DNA from 2 places in the Desulforamulus ruminis DSM 2154 genome. Region 1 is predicted to be linked to the other one. Evidence: riboswitches for the same ligand, from Rfam matches in the RefSeq annotation. Region 1 holds a riboswitch; the other holds the start of a gene.
What was found. Region 1 has a riboswitch for cyclic di-AMP ahead of kamA (lysine 2,3-aminomutase). Riboswitches for the same ligand answer to the same signal wherever they lie in the genome.
Positions count from the first base shown of each region.

Region 2: another riboswitch for cyclic di-AMP. It lies ahead of DESRU_RS02855 (APC family permease); the one in region 1 lies ahead of kamA (lysine 2,3-aminomutase).

Region 1 covers NC_015589.1:242,269-250,045, reverse strand. The annotation lists gene lysS (lysine--tRNA ligase) at 1-73, opposite strand, end outside; gene greA (transcription elongation factor GreA) at 97-570, opposite strand; gene DESRU_RS01290 (shikimate 5-dehydrogenase) at 766-1,839, opposite strand; gene DESRU_RS20670 (hypothetical protein) at 1,813-2,052, shown strand; gene dusB (tRNA dihydrouridine synthase DusB) at 2,032-2,991, opposite strand; gene DESRU_RS01280 (type III pantothenate kinase) at 2,982-3,779, opposite strand; gene DESRU_RS01275 (nitrite/sulfite reductase domain-containing protein) at 4,004-4,660, shown strand; cyclic di-AMP (ydaO/yuaA leader) riboswitch at 4,895-5,036, shown strand; partial or broken gene kamA (lysine 2,3-aminomutase) at 5,211-6,450, shown strand; gene ablB (putative beta-lysine N-acetyltransferase) at 6,453-7,295, shown strand; gene DESRU_RS01260 (biotin transporter BioY) at 7,326-7,777, opposite strand, start outside.
Region 2 covers NC_015589.1:572,711-580,487, forward strand. The annotation lists gene DESRU_RS02835 (sensor histidine kinase) at 170-1,330, shown strand; gene DESRU_RS02840 (long-chain-fatty-acid--CoA ligase) at 1,626-3,287, shown strand; gene DESRU_RS02845 (YtrH family sporulation protein) at 3,402-3,737, shown strand; gene DESRU_RS02850 (sporulation membrane protein YtrI) at 3,734-4,225, shown strand; cyclic di-AMP (ydaO/yuaA leader) riboswitch at 4,383-4,511, shown strand; gene DESRU_RS02855 (APC family permease) at 4,599-6,485, shown strand; gene DESRU_RS02860 (hypothetical protein) at 6,519-7,777, shown strand, end outside.

The DNA.
Region 1 (7,777 bases):
CTTCCGCAACACTTTGACCGGCCTCTATTTCACTAGAGGCCGGTATTTGTCTCTTTTGATTGTCTTCGGTCATTTCTAAAAAACCCCCAAACGCTCCTACTTAATATCTACAATTTCATATTTTAAAACACCGGCGGGAACGGTTACTTCAACAACACTCCCTTTGGGCTGGCCCAAAATCGCCTTTCCTACCGGAGACTCATTGGAAATTTTATTATTGTCGGGGTCTGCTTCCACTGAGCCAACAATGGTGTACTCCAACTCGTCACCAAACTCCAGGTCCTTTAATAATATCCTGGAACCCAGGGAAACCATTTCATTTCCTAAATTTTCATCATCGATAATTTTAGCATTCCGAAGCATTTTCTCTAAGGTTAAGATTCGACCCTCAATAAATGCCTGTTCATTTTTAGCGTCTTCATATTCCGAGTTCTCACTAATATCCCCAAATTCAATGGCTTGTTTAATTCTCTCCGCCACCTGGCGTCTCTTGACGGTTTTCAACTGCTCCAACTCGTCCTCCAGTTGCTTTAAACCAACCACGGTAAGCATTACATCTTTCTCTTTCATCTAACTTTCTCCTATCTCTAAGTCAAATTTTTCATTTATCCAGTCTTCATTTACAAGGAGGCTAACTACAGTTAAAGCACTGCAAATGGCACATACCAGATTGCAGTGCTTGCCGTTCTAGGCGTTTATTCCTGTACATTATAAAAATCCCGGTAGTTTTTGTCAAGGATACATTTGAACATTCCAAAGAGGTTGTTAGGATACCTTGATCATGGCCTTCTGCCGGATACGATGAATCTCCTCCTCGGTAACGGGCTTTTCAAAACTTCGCCAGCCTGCCAGTTTAAAGCCGTGCTTCCGGCCCAGTTTATGCATTTCTTCCACTTGTTTTAAGGTAAGATCCCGGCCCAGGGTATAGCTTTCCAGTCTTCCTTCCAGGGCCAAAATCATGGTTTCCGCCATGCAGGCGTAAGCAGTCCGGGGTGGGAAACCAAAATTAAAATTAAAATTTACATCACCGGGAACTTCTACCAGTCCTCCTTCAATCACCAGCACATCATCTCTTTTCTCTACCACCCGGCGGGAAACATCCCTCGGCCGGGCAACATCACAAATGACCGCCCCGGCTTTTAAATCCTCCGGCTCAATAATGGCATCCGCCGAACTGGTCACCGTTATCACCAGATCTGCGGTCCGCAGGATGGATTTAATATTGGAGGTGACATTGGCAGCCAGACCTGTTTCAAACAGAATGCGATCCGCTAAAACATGCAGCTTGGCCTCATTTCTACCAATCAAAGTTAAGTGGTTGACATCCCTGGCCAGGGATAACGCACAAACACTGCCGATGGACCCGGTGGCTCCAACCACAACAATCCGGGCTTTTTTTAAATCATGTCCCATCAGTATGGCTGCTTTTTTGGCCCCTTCCAGCGTGGTAGCCACGGTATAGCTGTTCCCAGTTGTTACCGGAATATTCAGGTTCTTAGCAATGGTGATCCCGGCATCCCCGATGACCTTGGTAAAGGCCCCTAGTCCCACCACCTGAGCCCCCAGTTTCTCTGCCAGCCGGGCTGTTTGTATAATTTTGTTTAATACAAAAGGAGTGGGAAGAGACATCATTTGCCTGGCCGTCAGTAGGCAGGAAACAAAAAATCCTTCGGTGGCGGCGCTGGGAGACTGTATTCCGGTAATGGGTGATATTTTTACAGGAGGAAGTATTTTTAAAGTTCTTTCCAGCAGGGTATCCGGCATATACCTGGCAAAATGAAATTTTCTGGCCACATCACTGCAATCCAGCGGATGAATGATAAAAGCAAAACGGTTCATTCTGTCTCCCCTTCTTCCCGTTTCGTTAATATACCCATAACAGCATATGCCTTGGGGGAGATATTCATTATTCTTTTAGTGGAAGAATGGCAAAATATTATAGATATGGCAACTCTTAAAATAACAAAAATAAAAAGCGAGCATTTAACTCGCCAAAGATTTTGCTGTAAAGAAGAAGTCTGTTTTTCAATTCTAGTCCAGCAGGGAGTTTAAAATATTCTCAATTTCCTTTTGGGTGGTGGATTTATTGATGTTCTCCCGGATGCGGGCCGCCCCACGAATGCCTTTGGTATACCAGGCCGCGTGTTTTCTCATTTCACAAACAGCCACCCGTTCCCCCTTGGATTCCACCATTAACTCCATATGCCGGATGGCAGTGGCAATCCGTTCCTGGGCCGAGGGCGGGGACAGTTCGGCACCGGTTTTCAAAAAATGAAGGACCTCCCGGAACAACCAGGGATTGCCCATGGCGGCCCGGCCGATCATAATACCGTCGCACCCGGTTTCCTGCAGCATGCGGGCAGCGTCTTCAGGGGTCCAAATGTCCCCATTGCCGATGACCGGCACCTTTACCGCTTCCTTTACTTCTTTAATAATATGCCAGTCGGCTTTACCGCTGTAGAATTGATTCCTGGTCCGCCCATGAACAGCTACCGCAGAGGCTCCGGCTTCCACCACCAGCCGGGCAAATTCAACGGCATTGACGGAATCGGCATCCCAGCCTTTACGCATTTTTACGGTAACAGGAAGGCCCGGAACAGCCGCCACCACCGCTTCAACAATTCGGGCTGCCAGCTCAGGCTTTTTCATCAGGGCGCAGCCTTCCTGGTTCCTCACAATTTTGGGCGTAGGACAACCCATATTAATGTCCACCATGCTGGCTCCCCGCTCCGCCACTAAAACAGCGGCCCGCCCCATGGTCTCCGGGTTAGAACCAAAAATCTGTACGCTCAGAGGGGGCTGCTCATCCCGGAAATCCAGCATGCGGTAGGTTCTTGGATTGGCGTAAATCAGCGCCAGGTCGCTGATCATTTCGGTCACTACCAGTCCACACCCGTTCTCCCGGGCCAGGATGCGGAAGGCCCTGTCGGTAACCCCGGCCATGGGAGCAGAAACAATCCTGTTGGCCAATTTTATGCTGCCTATTTGCATGACTGCCCCCCGGAAACCGGGTGATTTTGATTTCTTTCATAGATCATTCTTAGTCCTGTCAAAGTGAGGGATGGATTGATTTTATCAATTACGGTGGTTTCCGGGGCAATCACTTTGGCCAGTCCTCCCGTAGCAACAACCTGGGTTTCCGGCCCCAGTTCCTGCTTCATGCGTCTTACCATGATTTCCACCTGTCCGGCAAAGCCAAAAACAATCCCCGACTGCATGGCGCTGATGGTGTTTCTCCCAATCACTCCCGGGGGCTTGTTTAATTCCACTCGCGGCAGCTTGGCAGCCTTGTTGAACAGCGCCTCGGTGGAAATACCGATGCCCGGTGCAATGGCCCCTCCGAGATATTCCCCTTTAGCGGTTACACAGCAAAAAGTGGTGGCTGTCCCAAAATCAACGATAATTAAAGGGCCGCCGTAAAGAGAGTACCCCGCCACAGCGTTCACAATGCGGTCCGCTCCCAATTCCCGGGGATTATCTAATTTAATGGAAATTCCTGTTTTAATTCCCGGTCCCACTAAAACAGGATTCAGGTTAAAAAACTTTTCGATCATGGATTCAATCAGGCTGTTTACCGGGGGTACCACGGAAGAAATCACCACTCCGGTCACCGCCTTCATATTCAGTCCGGACAAGCCAAAGAGCTCTTTCAACAGGACTCCGTATTCATCGGCGGTGCGGTTGCGATCGGTAGACAGGCGCCAGTTGGCCGCCAGGATTTTATCGTTAAAGACGCCAAAAACAATGTTGGTATTGCCGATATCTATGGCCAGTATCAAGGTTCGCTTCCTCCCTTGAGTCTCATGGAATTACTTTTAGTCAAAAGCAATTCTACCAGATTTAATTGGAAAAGTACAACCGTATCACCCCTGCATCCATCGTTTCACTCTGCATCCGGCAGTGCAAATTTTCTTTTTCTTCGGACTTTATGGATTAGGGCAGGGACAAAAATGGAGCCTGTCGAATAAATGTAAATTTACTACTTCTTCAGGAGGAATATACGATGACCCACTCCCCCAAAGGAGCCATTTTACAGCGCGACGGAACCTACGCTATCGTGCCGAAAACCACGGCGGGCCTGCTGAATGCAGAAATCCTCAGGAAATTAGCCGATGTGGTGGAGAAATACCAAATTCCCGTGGTCAAGCTGACCGCTTCCCAACGGATTGCTCTGGTGGGAATCAAGGGTGAAGATGTAGACAATCTCTGGACTGATTTGGGTATGGACCCGGCTCCTGCCACCGGACTCTGTGTACGAAGTGTCCAAGCTTGTCCCGGAATCAGTTTCTGTAAATACGGAAAGCAGGATTCTCTGGCTCTGGCCACCCTGTTGGACCGGAATTTTAGCGGGATGATTTTGCCTAACAAGTTTAAAATAGGAATCTCCGGCTGTCCCCTAAACTGTGCCGAAGCCTGGATGAGGGACCTGGGCGCCTTTGGCAAACCCAAGGGTTTCAGTGTGGTGATCGGCGGCAACTCCGGTTCGGTTCCTCATATCGGGCAATTGCTGGCAGAGGACCTAACCATGGATGAAGTGGTTGCCCTTTCCCAAAGGCTAATTAATTTTTATAAGGAAAACGCCAAAACCGGTGAACGAATGTTCAAGTTTGTAGAGCGACTGGGTTTAGAGGAAATCAGAAGGGCCGTACAGGCTTCATAAAAGATACCGCATCATAAAAAGTCCTGCCCTGGCAGGGCTTTTTATGTGAATAAAGGTAAGAAATAGAATCCATGGGATTGTATTTCCCATTAGCCGGCGTATTGGCAAATATTTTTTAGCATTTGTCGCCTTCACCGTGCCATATCCCTTCTTATCCCATGAAACGCCCTATTAACATCTTTTATAAGGTTATAATAATTCAGGCAATTGATGATAAAATAAACTATAAAATGAATATGGCTTTCGCTTAATCTCTCTTTTTGAGAGAGCGGGGGAACCAATCAATTGGGGTTAATACAGTGTGCTCACACTGTTAGGGTTATACTTTTCAATCCGAACCCGTCAGCTAACTTCGTAGGCGTAGAAAAGTTAAGCAATACAGCCGGATTTTTGGCTATTTTGTTATACATTTTTATGCCCTTCTCCCCTGGATAATATTTCCGGGGATTTTTTATTTCTTACGATATGTTGCCGGGGCAACCCTTATTTCCGGTTCAAAGTCATTCGATAAACCCATTTTTATTCAACAATTTATACAAGGGGGAATTTTGTGAGGGAAAAACCCGAGATTTTAGAGAAATGGAATGTTACGGAAGAACAGTGGAACGACTGGCGCTGGCAGATCAGCAATCGCATAACAGATGCCCAAAAATTATCCCGGTTTATTCGCCTCTCCAAGGAGCAAATGGAGGGAATCACAGTCTGTCTAAAAAAATTCAGGATGGCCATTACTCCTTACTATCTGAGTCTGATTAACCCTACGGAACGATACTGTCCTATTGCTTTGCAGTCTATTCCGAATCCCAAGGAACTGGTCTATACCAGAGGTGACATGAGGGACCCTTTGCACGAAGACGTGGATTCGCCTGTTCCCGGTTTAACACACCGCTATCCCGATAGAGTTTTGCTATTAGTTACGGACTGTTGTTCTATGTACTGCCGTCACTGCACCCGCCGGAGGATGGCCGGTCAGCATGATCAATCACTGCCCAAAGACCAATTGGACCGAGCCTTCAACTATATTCGCAATAAGCCCGCCATTCGGGATGTGGTTATTTCCGGCGGCGACCCTTTCACACTTACCGATAAGCAATTGGAGTACATTCTAAAGAAACTTCGCTCCATAGAAACTTCGCTCCATTAAACATGTGGAAATTATCCGTCTGGGCACCCGAACCCCGGTGGTGCTTCCCCAGCGAATCACCCCGGAACTGTGCTCAATGCTGGAAAAATATCATCCGGTTTGGGTTAACACTCACTTTAATCATCCGTCGGAAATTACTCCCGAGGCTACCGAGGCTGTGGCCCGTTTGGCCAAAGCCGGTATCCCCGTTAATAACCAGTCTGTTCTACTCCGGGGTATTAACGACCGTCCGGACATCATGAAGAGATTGGTGCAGAATTTACTAAAGATCCGCGTCCGGCCTTATTATCTCTACCAGTGTGACCTTTCGGAGGGGATTGGACACTTCCGGACCCCGGTCAGTGCCGGCATAGAAATTATTGAATCCCTGCGTGGCCATACCTCCGGTCTGTCCATTCCAACCTATGTAATTGATGCGCCGGGCGGCGGCGGAAAAATTCCCCTTGGCCCTAATTACCTGCTGTCCCAGGGTAAAGGAAAAATCGTTCTGAGAAATTTTGAGGGCAATATCTATCTGTATACCGAACCCGGCCAGGAGGAAGAGAAATATTCGTCCGCCAAGCTGGGAGTTGCCGGCTTAATGCAGAGTGGAGCGATCACCCTAAAGCCGGACGATGAAATAATTACCGTTGGAGGGAGCAGATAATCATGGAACCGGTCTCCAGACATAAAGACGAATTTTCCGTAGACGCCCTAGTGGATAAAGAAAACCTCCGAATCTGGATCCAGGACTATCGAGTCAAAGATCCTTTACTTTTTAGCCAATATCTAACCCGGTGGGCTAAAGAAGAAAGCTTGGAGAAAATTATTCTTCCTGCCCGGGAAGAAGACTTAAAAAGCTTTCAGGAAAATGGCTTTGTACTGGAAGGCGTTATTGAGGCTTACTATCCCGATTCGAAAGGCTATTTTCTATCGGCCTACCCCTGCATCCGTCGGGGAAAATCATTATTTCTTCAGGAAGAACAGGCCATGTTAAAAAAAATATTGTCCCAACCCAGGCTCACTAAAGGTTGTTTACCTGAAGAATTCCTTTTGCGCCGGGCCACAAAACAGGATATTAACCGGATGGCCGACCTGTTCCGTCAAGTGTTTGCCACTTACCCGACTCCGATATATACCCCCCGTTACCTGAATTGTGCCATGGAAAAAGGGGATCTCTATATGGTCGTTTATCATGGCCAGCAGCTTGTGGGTGCGGCTGCAGCAGAAATTGACCGGGATTACGGTCGAACCGAACTGACCAATTGCGCCACTCATCCGGATTACCGGGGCTTAGGCTTAAATACGCTTCTCCTGAAAGAACTTGAGCAGTGCTGTCTGAACCGGCATCCCCGTTGCCTTTACAGCCTGGCCCGGTCCTCCTCTTATGGGATGAATTTGATTCTCCATCGTCTGGGCTATCGGTTTCAAGGTACCTTGATTAATAATTGCCATATTGCCGGCAGGTTTGAAAATATGAATCTTTGGGTAAAGCCAGGTCTCAGGATCTGAGAGATAAAAACAGCTCAAACAGGCGACTGTCTATTTATACTTCGACGAATACCTAGGCAAACGCCGGTGAATCGCCCTGGCCAGCAGTCCCACAACCACCGCTTTCAGCAGATCCCACACAAAAAAAGGAATAAAGCCGATTTTCAGCACGGCCATAATAGAAGTTGCTTTCCCCAGATAAAAATTTAAGGTGCCGTAAATATAGGGCAGTCCGATCAGGTAAATCACTGCCATTCCCGCCAGGGAGGCTATAATATACCGGTATAGGCTGGCCGGCCCGCGGTTTTCCAAAAGCCGGCCCGCAATATAGGCCGCCGGTACCTGCGCCAGTAAGAATCCAAAGGTTGGCTTTAGCAGGTACATAACCCCCCCAAAGGGTTCAGTGGCAAAAACCGGCAGGCCTGCCAGCCCCAGCAGCAGATAAACCACCATACTCAAAGCCCCGGTTCTGGCCCCCAGCAGTACGCCCGCCAGTACCGCCA
Region 2 (7,777 bases), 330 kb from region 1:
TTGACTGCATATTTACAAAAACAAATGGGCAGGGAACCTTTTAAACAGAGTGATCCCTGCTTTTTAAATTATGATAAAGCTCGCCAATTTCTTAAAAGGATTTCTCTTTTTTATGCTGAACTAATTAGTATAATATAATTTGGCTCCACCAACCTCTGGGGGGAAAGAAATGAGCAAAATGGTACCAAAGGGTCGTATAACATACTTTGCACCTGCGGAACGGATACCCCGGGAAAGAGTTATGGAGCAATCCCGATTTTTAAAAAAGCTTCGGGATCTGCAGCAAATTTTTGATACTTTATCTCATATTACGCTTGTTTTAAACAAACAACGCCAAGTTGTTTTTGCCAACCAGGCTTTTCTTGATTTGCTAGGGCTGGAAGGTTTTGATTCTGTTTTAGGGGCCCGGCTGGGGGAAATTTTACATTGTATCCATGCCGATGAAACGGCTGGGGGCTGCGGAACGGCGGAAACCTGCGGAACCTGCGGTGCGGTTAAGGCTATTATTGAGAGTCTCAAAGGCCGCAAATTTTCTGAGGAGTGCCGTATCGCCATAAAACAGGGTAACAACATTGAATGCCTGGACTTTAAAGTATCAGGGACTCCTCTCAGAATGGAAGGGGATGACTTTACCATCATTTCCTTGGCCGATATCAGTCACGAAAAAAGAAGAAGGGCTTTGGAAAGAATTTTTTTTCATGACATTATCAATACGGCCGACAGCCTCTGTTCCATTGTTGAATTAATGGGTTATATGGAAGAACCGGAAAAAATAAAAGAGCTGGTGCGGGACATGGGAAGGGTCACCCGCATATTAATGGAACAGATATTAGAACAACGGGATTTGGCCAGTGCGGAAAATAATGAACTGGCTGTTAAAAAGATGCCCGTACAGTCAGGAGAGGTGCTAAAAGAACTGGTTGCTCAATTTAACAACCATCAGCTTTCTTGGGGAAGGAGACAAAGAATCCATGAAGACTCTGAAAACATTGTGTTTGTCACGGATTCTTTACTGCTCAAAAGAGTTTTGGGAAACATGATCAAAAATGCTTTGGAAGCCACCCAACCCGGGGATACGGTGACCCTGGGAGTCAATAAAAAAGAAGATCAAGTTCATTTTTGGGTTCACAACCCAACGGTAATATCCCGGGAAATTCAACTGCAAATTTTTAAGCGATCCTTTTCCACCAAAGGCCAGGGGCGGGGGCTAGGGACCTATAGCATGAAGCTGCTTACGGAACGTTACTTGAAAGGAACGGTTTCCTTTACGGTAACGAAAGAGCAGGGCACAACATTTTATGCCAGTTATCCACTATATCTCATGGATTGAGCAGCGAAGGGTCGGAATGGCCTTCCGCTGTTTTTAGTTCTGCTACAAAGAGCGTAATGACCCGATAGGTCAACGGAACGGCAACCTTTCCGTTGATCTTACCGGTGTTCAGGATTATGCTAAAAACCAGTTAAATTTTCGCTTTATCCGATTCAAGGCATTGAAAATAAAATACTTGCTATTAAAAGCAGGAAATGAGGCATGAAATTTAGAAATTTTAAATACTTTTAAAAGGTAATTATTTATAATTAAGCAAAATATTTACATCTTATGAAAGCTTAGGAGGTCATTTAAGATGGAGGAAAGCCGCTTTTGGCATAAAAATTACCCTGAGGGGATGCCCACTCAGGTGCATATACCGAATCAATCTTTATATCATTTCCTTGATCAAGCCACCCAAAAATACCCGGACCATCAGGCCGTTATTTTTATGAACCAGCAGCTAACTTATTGCGAATTAAAAGAAAGGGTTGATCGATTTGCCACAGCCCTGCACGTACTGGGAGTAAAAAAAGGGGATCGGGTGGCAATCATGCTGCCTAATTGCCCACAAACAGTGATTGCCTATTATGCAGTGATTCGATTAGGCGCCATTGTAGTCATGAATAACCCTCTTTATGTGGAACGGGAGTTGCTTTACCAGTTAAATAATTCAGGGGCAGAGACCATTATTTTTTTGGACCAGTTTCAGCCCAAAATATCGAATATAAAATCACAGACCTCTCTTAAAGTGTTCATTTCCACCGGCATATCCGATTATCTGGCCATGCCGGCAATGCTTCCCGCCCCGGAAACACAACCGGTTCTAAATCCCCCTCCGGGAACGGACATTCTCTGTTTTGAGGACTTGCTGCAGAAGAATTCTCCTAAGCCGCCGGAGGTTGAGTTGGATTTTGAGAAGGAGTTGGCCGTGCTGCAATATACCGGAGGAACCACCGGTGTATCCAAAGGGGCCATGCTGACCCATAAAAATTTGGTGGCCAACGTACTGCAGACCGGTGCCTGGCTGACCATTTGCAAAGAAGCCCGGGAAAGATTTTTTTGTGTATTGCCTTTTTATCATGTCTTTGCCATGACCACGTGCATGAACTTATCCATTTATCTGAGCTCCGCCATGATACTCATTCCCCGTTTGGAATTGAATAATTTATTAAAACTAATTAACGATTACCGCCCCACTATTTTTCAGGCGGTTCCGTCCCTTTATGTGGCCATCATTTCACATCCGGAAGTTCAACAATATGATCTTTCATCCATTAGTTGCTGTCTGAGCGGCGGGGCTCCCCTGCCCATCGAGGTGCAAGAAAAATTTGAAGCCATAACCGGGGGGAAATTGGTGGAGGGCTACGGTTTGACGGAAGCTGCGCCGGTGACCCACTGTAATCCCATTGAAGGAAAGAAGGTCAATGGGTCCATTGGGCTGGCTTTCCCCAATACCGATGTGAAGATTGTAGAAGTGGAAAAGGGTCTGGAGGAAGTACCGCTGGGAGAGACCGGTGAATTATGTATTAAGGGACCTCAGGTGATGAAGGGTTATTGGCATATGCCCGAAGAGACGGCGGCGGCCTTGCGGGACGGCTGGCTTTATACCGGGGATATTGCCCGTATGGATGAGCAGGGTTTTACTTATATTGTAGACCGTAAAAAGGACATGGTCATTACCTGGGGTTATAATGTATATCCCCGAGAGGTGGAAGAGGTTTTATATCAGCACCCCAAGGTTAAAGAAGCGGCGGTCATTGGTATTCCGGACGCCACCCGGGGTGAAGTGATTAAGGCTTTTATCGTTTTAAAAGAGGGGCAGCAGGCCACCAAAGAGGAAATTGCCGGCTTTTGCCGAAAAAATCTGGCCAATTACAAGGTGCCCAGAAAGATTGAATTTCGCAGTGAACTGCCCAAATCTCCTGTGGGTAAAATATTGCGCCGCATGCTGTCGGAAGAGACAAAGCAACCATAACCAAGTATTTTTAAGCAGGCTTAAGGCCTGCTTTTTGCTTATGAGATGAAGGGGTGTAACGGGCATATTTTAGAACTTTTTCTAATAATCATTAGGAGATTGTCCCTGGGAGGGATGCCCGTGGAAACCTTTGAACAAAAAGTGCTTTTAATTTTTTTTACTGCCCTGGGAATTATGCTGGGGGCGGTGCTGATCGGTTCCCTGGCTGCGGTACTGGTACGGGAGCCTTCTCTGACGGTGATGTTAAAATTAGCCCGGGATATTAAAATTTGGGCCATTGCAGCAGCCATCGGGGGAACCTTTTCGACCTTTGAAATTCTGGAAAGCGGTCTTTTTAACGGAGAGGTCCGGGCGGTGGTCAAACAAATTTTTTATATCCTTAGTGCTCTGGCGGGAACCCAGGCCGGTTATTATCTGATACTGGCCATCTGCGGGGGAAGTTCCGAATGAAGTGGAGATGGCTAAAGAGTCTGGCTTTCTTCCTGCTGGGAGCACTGCTGGGAGCTGCGGCAATTAATGTTCTGATTGGCCATCAAGTGGACCGCTTGGCCATGACCAACCGGATTTTACAAACCCGGCTGGAGGATACCACCGTTGAACTGCAAAGAATCAAAGAAAGCTCCAGCCAAAAGGAAAAGTATACTGTGAATGCGGTTGAAACCTACTTATTGCTGGATTCCCGAGAGGGTTTGACCGAATATGACGACATAAGGCTCAAACTGGAAGTGAACGAAAAAATAAAGATCTGGCTGAAACCATTAATGGGTCAAGAGGTAAAAACCCTGGATATCCTTTGGATACCCAGCGTAGTGGATAACCGGGAAATTGAAGTGAATGGAAACCACTACCAATTAAAAACCTATTTAGCTATTATCAGCGAAAAGATCACCCTTTACCTAAAAGTAACGCTTCAAAAAAAGGAAAAAAATCAAGTTTAGAAAAATAAAAAGAGATGAAAAAACAGTCCCTGAAACGATTGATTGAGATTGAGGAAAACCATTTCGTACAAAGAACTAAAACGGATTTTTTTAAAGGAAAATGAGGCTGTACTTTGTAATTTAACAGGCGTAGTATTGGTTCAGTGACAACCATACAATCTTATAAGCGCTGAATTCAGTTGAAACGGGGGAACCAATTTTCAGGGGTGAATCCATCACGTTATGGTAGGGTTAATCTTCGACCCGAATCCGTCAGCTAACCTCGTAAGCGTGGAAGAAATAATCCGGGTTTTGACCTGGATTACTTGTCATGCCATGCCAACGGACGGTGCTTTTAAGCGCCGTTATTTTTATGTTCTGGGAGGCAATAATAATGTTTAGGTACAGCCGGAATTTTCAGTTTGGGGGACAGGTCAATTTGTTTCAAATGTTGAAACGTTTCATTATAGGAAAACCCTTGCATAACCAGGACATTGTCCGGGAAAAGCTTCCCAAATGGAAAGCCCTGGCCATTTTTTCTTCCGATGCTTTATCTTCCGTGGCCTACGGTCCGGAGATGGTGATTGCTATGCTCACCGTTCCGGGATTTGTGGCCTATGGGTATGTGGCGCCGGTATCACTGGCCATCCTGCTTCTTCTAGGGCTGGTGACCATTTCTTATGTCCAGGTGGCCAAGGCCAACCCTGGCGGCGGAGGCTCCTATTCCGTGGGCAAAAAAAATCTGGGGGAGATACCCTCCCTGATCGCCGCCGCCGCTTTGTTAATTGATTATAGCCTTACGGTGGCGGTGAGTATTTCTTCCGGCACCGATGCCATTATCTCAGCCCTGCCTGTTCTAATACCCCATCGCGTGGGTATTGATTTATTTGTATTGTTTGGTATATTAATGCTTATTAACCTGAGGGGCATTCGGGAATCATCCACAGCCTTTGTTTTTCCAACCTATGGTTTTATCCTAGGTATCTTTTTTCTGCTGGGTACCGGCCTGTATCACGCTTTAACCGGAGCCGCTCCGGTGATCCCGTCTTCCTCCCTGGAAGCGCATTTTAACTGGGCTGTTCTTTTTTTAGCCCTGAAGGCTTTTTCTAACGGCTGCAGTTCCATGACCGGGATTGAAGCTATCTCCAACGGAGTTCCCATGTTTAAGGAACCCGGATACCGCAATGCCCAGGTAACCACCTACTGCATGTCCGTCCTGCTGGGAACCATGTTTTTGGGCATTACCTTTTTAAATATGCATTTTCATTTGCTGCAGCAGGAAAATGTAACCATGTTGTCACAGTTGGCGGAAGGTGTATTTGGGCGGGGGTGGCTTTATTATTACATCCAGGTGTTGACCATGTTAATCCTTTACCTGGCGGCCAACACCGCTTATAATGGTTTGCCTCCGCTCCTGTCCCTGCTGGCCAGGGACGGTTACATGCCGAGGTATCTTGCGGCCCGGGGAGACCGATTGGTTTTTTCTAACGGCATTGTTTTTTTAAGTGTTATTTCTGCATTATTAATTATTGGCTATAATGGTAATACGGAACACCTTATCTCTCTATATGCGGTAGGCGTATTCCTTTCCTTCACCATTGCTCAGTCCGGTATGGTGGTGCACTGGCGCCGGGAAGGGACCGCAGGATGGAAAGGAAGAGCCCTGCTAAACGGGGTGGGGGCATCCATCACCGGAATTGTTGTACTGGTGATTATGGTTACTAAATTCACTGCCGGAGCCTGGTTGATCCTGCTGGCCATTCCCCTGCAAATCTATATTTTTAAAAGAATTCATTGCCACTATCAGGACATGAGAGAACAACTGGTTTTACCACAGGAAATATTAGAAAGCCACCAGGTACCGGTTCGTCAGGGCAAACATTGGGTGATTGTTCCGGTGGCGGGGGTTAACCGGGTGGTAGCCAATACCCTGGGTTATGCCAAAAGGCTGTCACCCCATGTGGTGGCATTGTATGTGGCTACCGATGATGTTGCCTATGAAAAAGTTCAGGGGCGTTGGGAGCGATGGAATCCCGGCGTGGAATTAAAAGCCATCAAATCCAACTATCGTACAATTCTAAAACCATTGCTTCAATATATCGATGAGATTGAGCAGATAAGCCAGCCGGAAGACTTTATCACCGTTTTAATACCGGAGTTTGAGACCAAGAAATGGTGGCACAGGCTGCTGCACAATCAAACCGGGTTTATTCTGCGCACGCTGCTAATTATGAATAAGCGTGTAGCTGTTACCGTAGTACCCTATCACCTTGAAAAATGACCCAGAGGGTAAAGAGAATGTGGAGGGAGTTATTTGCAGTTTTTGTTGCGGCAAAAGATTTTTATTCATTTTTTGATATTACTGGTGCTGGTGGGCGCATTCCCCCCTCCCTGCCTGGCCGGGGAAGCCAAAGCGAAGGTTCGGCGTGTTGTAATGGTGATTATGGACCGCATTGATATGGACGATTACAACGGACCCTATCTTCAGAATGTAAAAAGCCTGACCTCCCATGGTTCGGTGGGCTTAATGAATAATAATACCGGTGCAGGGCTTTACCCCATGCATACCTATCCGACCCTTGGCGGGGGAGCCCATCTGGTAGGTGGTCCGGAGGCTCAAAAGGCTTTTAATGAAAACGGTTTTACGTTGCCGCGCAGCGAATATATCAGCCGCACCGGGATACAACCGGAGGCCGGCAATGTGTTTCAGTTGGCGATTGGAGAATTAATCAGAAGAAACAACGAGCTGCCCTACCCGGCTAAGCCCGGCGCCCTGGGAGAGGCCCTGCATCAGGCCGGGTTAAAAACCGCAGTTATAGGCAATTCCGACACGGCGGATCTGCCCAGAAGGCTTGCCTCCACCATCAGTATGGATGGCAGAGGCCTTACCGATATGGGAGATGTGGAAGAGTCGGTCCTCACCCCGGCGGCTCTGGTACCGGGCAGCCTGCAAACCGATTATGCGGCCTTATTGAACCGGTTTGAACAGTTCAGGGAAAAGGGTGCGTCCTTGATGGTCATTGAAACGGGAGACACCACCCGGATTTATGAAGAAAAGGACAAAGCCACGGACAAAGTATATCAGGAACAAAGGGCTGCCGCTTTAATCAGAACCGACCGGTTTATCGGCCAATTGGTTGATAAAATGGATTTTTCCAGGGAAATACTGCTGGTGGTAACTCCCACTCCCACCGAAAAGGCCCTGGGGCAACGAAAAAATTTAACTTTTGTTTTTGCTTTGGGGCCGGGATTTCCTGCCGACACGCTCCTTACCTCAGGGACCACCAAGCGGGACGGGATTATTATGAATACCGATCTTGCTCCGGGTATCTTAACGGCGCTGGGGTTGCCCAAACCGGTAAACATGTCGGGCCGCTCCATTAGTGCTTCTCCATTTCAACCGGAGGAAGGGAGTTTAAGCTATCTCCAAAAGCTAAACCAGGATATTGTAACCGTGGCCCAGGCCAGACTGCCCTTTCATACAACCTACGTAACTCTTCTGATCGGCATATTAGGCCTGGGTATATACAGTTTATGCTTTAACCACCCTATAAAAGGAATCAAACCGCTGGT